DNA from 2 places in the Cohnella sp. GCM10012308 genome. Region 1 is predicted to be linked to the other one. Evidence: riboswitches for the same ligand, from Rfam matches in the RefSeq annotation. Region 1 holds a riboswitch; the other holds the start of a gene.
The links. A riboswitch is a leader RNA that binds a small molecule or an ion and turns the genes downstream of it on or off. The one in region 1 is predicted to bind ZMP and ZTP.

Region 1 (2,375 bases):
GCACCGCGGTCGCTTGGACGGCGGCTTCGCGCAGCGCCGCCCGGCGCTGCGCTTTTTCCTCTTCGGTCGCCTTCGGCAGCCGCAGCGCGCTCATGTACCGGTCGAACGACGCGATATCCGCGTGCATCAACGTCTCGCATTCAGCGCTCAGGCGGGTCATCTCCGCGAGCGTCTCTTCGATCTGCGGCCGGATCGCCGCGAACTTGTCGCCTTGCGACAGCCGGCCGACCATCGATGTCATCGCGGCCCCCAGCGCGCCCACCACTGCGGCTACTCTGCCGCCGCCGGGCGTCGGGTCCGCGCTGCCCGCTCTTCCAACGAAGCTCCGAATCGATTGATCCCACGAGATGTCGCTCATTCGCCGATCGCCTCCTTTTGCTGCTGCCAATCGATCGCATCCATCAAGTTCCTGAACACGATCGCGGTCGTCAGGGTGCCGACGCCGCCGGGCACCGGCGAGTATGCTGCGGCGCGATCGCCCGCGCCTGCGGCAGAATCGCCGGCGATGCTGCCGTCTTCGAGCTCGTTGATGCCGGCGTCCACCAGGACGAGGCTAGGATGGACCATGCCGGGGGTCACCGTATCCGGGCGGCCCACGGCGACGAAGGCGAACGCAGCGCGCACAAGGTGCGCCGCGATATCCGGCGTGCGGGAGTGGCAGACGGTGACGGTCGCTTGCTCCCGCTGCAGCAGATGGAAGAGCGGCAGCCCGACGGTCTGGCCGCGTCCGATCAGCGTGACGTCGGCGCCTTCGAGCGCGTAGCCGTAATGCTTGACGAGCGCGATGCAAGCCTGCGGCGTGGCCGGGTAGAGGCCGGCTTCGCCCGTGACGACGGCGAGTTTGTTGGCGGGCGTGACGCCGTCGACGTCTTTGGCCGGCGCGATCGCCCGCTCGATGCGGCGCGCGGACAAATGGGCGGGCAGCGGCAGCTCCAGCAGGATGCCGTGGACGGCGGAATCCGCGTTGCAATCGGCGATCAGCTGCAAGAGCGAAGCTTCGGTTGCGTCCGCCGGCAGCTCGTGAAGGCGATAGTCGATGCCGAGCCGGTCCGCGATTTTTCGTTTGGCCTGCGCGTAATACGCGGAAGCCGGATCTCCTTCGACCAGAATAACGGCCAGCTGCGGCTGCGTGCCGGCCTCCTTGAGCGCCTGCGTGCGTGCGCGTATGTCGTCGTAGATGCGTTCCGCCGCTTCCTTTGCTTTCATAATCGTCGCCATACCGTGGTCCTCCTTTAATGGAATGCCGATTTTTAAACGAAAAAGGACCCGGAGCAGGCTCGTATGCGCATACGAGTCTTGCTCGCGGATCCTTTTCTCCCAGGCGAACGGAAGGGTCCCGCCGCATGCTCCCTCGTGGTCGATTCCACTGATCTCGCCAGTCGCATGCAGCTTTATTGCCTTATATAGTAACAGACAAGGCAGCAGTTGAAAACTGCCGAAGATCGCGCGAAACGATACCGGGAATAGGAAGAGGATGGTAAAATAAAACTTGCGACAGTCACTTGCGGATGAAGGGAAGTGCGCGGCGGATGCCAAAGGATCTGGAAGCAGCGACGGTGAACGACTTTATGGACAAGCTCGAGCACCCGATGAAGCGTGAGATCGAGGCGCTGCGCGGCATTGTGCGCGGTGCGGATGCCCGGCTCGCCGAGGGGATCAAGTGGAACGCGCCCAGCTACAGCTTGGTTGGAGAGGACCGGTTCACCTTTAATCTGCAGGGCAAGGGGATGATCCGGCTTATCTTTCATGCCGGCGCCAAGAAAAACAATCTGAATATCCGCGAGGCGTTGGGCGAGGACCCGTCGAGGCTGCTCGAGTGGGCGGCCGACGACCGTGCGATCGTCAAGCTCGTCAGCATGAACGACGTGAGGGAAAAAGAGGACGAATTGACAAGCGTCATTCGGCGTTGGCTTGAGGCGACGTGCTGAAGGCGCGGGGCTCGCTTGCCGGGTATTCGGAGCGCCGCGTCGCGAGGAGATCATAGCACCAGGAGAGGCGATAGTCCGCGCACGAGCGATCTGACCGTCATCGCCTTCACCAGGAGAGGCGATGATCCGCGCACGAGCGATCTGACCGTCATCGCCTTCACTAGGAGAGGCGATGGTCCGTGCACGAGCGATCTGGCCATCATCGCCTTCACCAGGAGAGGCGATAGTCCGTGCACGAGCGATCTGGCCATCATCGCCTTCACTAGGAGAGGCGATAGTCCGTGCACAAGCGATCTGATCATCATCGCCTTCACTAGGAGAGGCGATAGTCCGCGCACGAGCGATCTGACCGTCATCGCCTGCACCAGGAGAGGCGATCGTCCGCGCACGAGCGATCTGACCGTCATCGCCTTCACTAGGAGAGGCGATAGTCCGCGCAAGCCACGT
Region 2 (2,375 bases), on a different contig from region 1:
GGCTGAAGCGATTTAACTGTACATTTGCAGCTATCCGGCTTATCTGGCCGTCATCCCGCTACATAAGCTGCATATTTGCAGTTATTTCCGATCGGGCGGGACGAATCGGCGTCTTGCGCGCCTGATAGCTGCTTAGCTCAGGGTTAATAGAGGTTAATTGGGATTAATCGAGCGATTCCCGTCTTCCGCATGTCCGACGGCCGAGCGGTCCGGCTGCCGAGGCTGTCGCCGGCCGAGCGGCGGCTGCTCAGTCGCACGTGCCGGAAGGCGGCGCCTCCCGGCTTGTCTTTGCGTATACCGCGCGCTCGCCGCCGATCAGCTTGGGCCGCGCGTATGCCATCGTCACCCGCGCTTCCCCGATCCAGCGGCCGGATGGCCTTACCGGCACGGCAACCGGGCGCAGGTGCATGCCGATCAGCGTTTCCCCGATATCCAGGCCCGCATCGACGGCTACCGCCTCGACGAGGCATGGATCCGCCAACTGACTGAAAGCGTAAGCGGCCATGGAGCCGCCGGCCTTGGGCACGGGCACGGCCGATACGATCGTCCAGCCCCGGGCCAGGGCCAAGCTTCGCTCGGTCACGAGCGCGCGGTTCAGGTGCTCGCAGCATTGCCATACCGTCTCGAACCCCTGCCGCTCGCGGACGCGCCGCACCCCTTCGTAGATCTCCCGGGCGACGGCCGGCGCTCCGGACGTGCCGATGCGGCGTCCTTGCACCTCGCTCGTGCTGACGCCCAGCACGACGATCTGTCCGGCGCCCAGCGCAGCCGCTTCGGCCAGTTCAGCCAACGCTTGCTCGACTTGCCCCGAGACGGGCAAAGCTTGGTTACGGTCAGTCATTCGCTATGCGCCTCCGCTTCCGTTCAAGGGTGGAGTGCCTGCTGCTCTTCAAGGGCCTTGACCTTGTTCAGGCGTCCGACATGGCGAGGCCCTTCGGAGAAGGGCGTGTCCAGCCAGACGCGCACGATCTCCTCGGCTACGCCCGGTCCGACGACGCGCTCGCCCATCGCCAGTACATTGGTGTCGTTGTGCTCGCGCGTGGCCTTGGCCGAGAACAAATCGTGCACGAGCGCGCAGCGGATACCCGGCGTCTTGTTCGCCGCGATCGACATGCCGATCCCGGTGCCGCAGATCAGAATGCCTCTGTCCGCTTCCCCGCTGACGACCTTGCCGCATACGGGCACGGCATAATCCGGATAATCCACCGAATCCCCGCAATGGCATCCGAGATCGATAATCTGGTGACCCTGCGCTTCCAGGAACGGGACGATGACGTCCTTGAGACGATAGCCCGCGTGGTCGGCGCCGATGGCGATGATCATGACTGTACCTACCTCCCTTGATTGTCAGTTGTATTATACCGAATTTGCCGAAAAAAGACGAAAAAGAGCACGCATGCTTAAAGCACGCTGCTCTCTGCCCAGGCGACCGGCCGACATTCCGGTGCTCCACTGTGGTTAATCCCACTTGTGTCGCCAGTTACACCGGAACTGCAACTTGTAGCTACATCATAGCGAAGGAAAATGCCGAAGTCAATCGAAAATAGACTATAATCAACGTTATCAATGCTTATGACGGTTCAGTAAGGAGCTCGCATGAACAATCTGTTGATTACCGGATACCGGGCGCACGAGCTCGGCATTTTCGGACAAAAACACAAGGGCATTCCTTTTATACGCAAGGCAATCGAATCCAAGCTAATCCCGTTAGTCGAAGAGGGTCTCGAATGGGTCATCACGCCCGGCCAATACGGCGTCGATCTGTGGGCTTGCGAATCGGTCATCGCGCTGAAAAAGGAGTATCCGCAGCTGCGGCTGTCGATCCTGACGGCCTTCGAGGGCCAGGAGGAAAAGTGGAGCGAGGACAAGCAGGAATATTACCGCGGCATCCTGAAGGATGTAGACTTTTACGGTGCCGTGAGCAAGCAGCCTTACAATGGACCGTGGCAGTTCGCCGCGCGCGACGATTTGCTCCTCCGCAAAACGGAAGGCATCATTCTCGTTTACGATGAGGAAGCCGGGGATGCCAGCCCGAAGTTTATGAAGGAAAAGGCGCTGCGCAAAAACCGCGAGGACGGTTACCTCTATCTATCCGTCAGCTCGGAGGACATTCAGAGTGCCGCGAACGAGGAGCAGTACGAAATGGCGGACGGGATGGCCGAGGCGGAGAATTACGAGGACAGGGGTCCGGAATGGAACGAAGAGATTTGATGGAAGCCGGGCGTTGCGTCAATATCGCGCGAGCTGCAGGCTCGCAACCCGGAGGAGGCCGAACGCGTAATGGAATTGATGCCTGCATGGAAGCGCTGGGGTTATGAAGAAGGTCTCGTGGAAGGTCTGGAAAAGGGAAAAGAAAAAGGCATAGAAGCCGGCCG

Region 2: another riboswitch for ZMP and ZTP. It lies ahead of rpiB (ribose 5-phosphate isomerase B); the one in region 1 lies ahead of ACFOTD_RS14150 (bifunctional 5,10-methylenetetrahydrofolate dehydrogenase/5,10-methenyltetrahydrofolate cyclohydrolase).

What each region holds. Positions count from the first base shown of each region.
Region 1 covers NZ_JBHRYU010000010.1:134,231-136,605, reverse strand. The annotation lists gene ACFOTD_RS14155 (cyclodeaminase/cyclohydrolase family protein) at 1-358, opposite strand, end outside; gene ACFOTD_RS14150 (bifunctional 5,10-methylenetetrahydrofolate dehydrogenase/5,10-methenyltetrahydrofolate cyclohydrolase) at 355-1,218, opposite strand; ZMP/ZTP riboswitch at 1,309-1,393, opposite strand; gene ACFOTD_RS14145 (DUF1801 domain-containing protein) at 1,530-1,928, shown strand; gene ACFOTD_RS14140 (hypothetical protein) at 1,979-2,335, opposite strand.
Region 2 covers NZ_JBHRYU010000007.1:49,552-51,926, reverse strand. The annotation lists gene ACFOTD_RS10805 (TIGR01440 family protein) at 248-841, opposite strand; gene rpiB (ribose 5-phosphate isomerase B) at 865-1,323, opposite strand; ZMP/ZTP riboswitch at 1,413-1,494, opposite strand; gene ACFOTD_RS10795 (SLOG family protein) at 1,597-2,211, shown strand; gene ACFOTD_RS10790 (hypothetical protein) at 2,281-2,375, shown strand, end outside.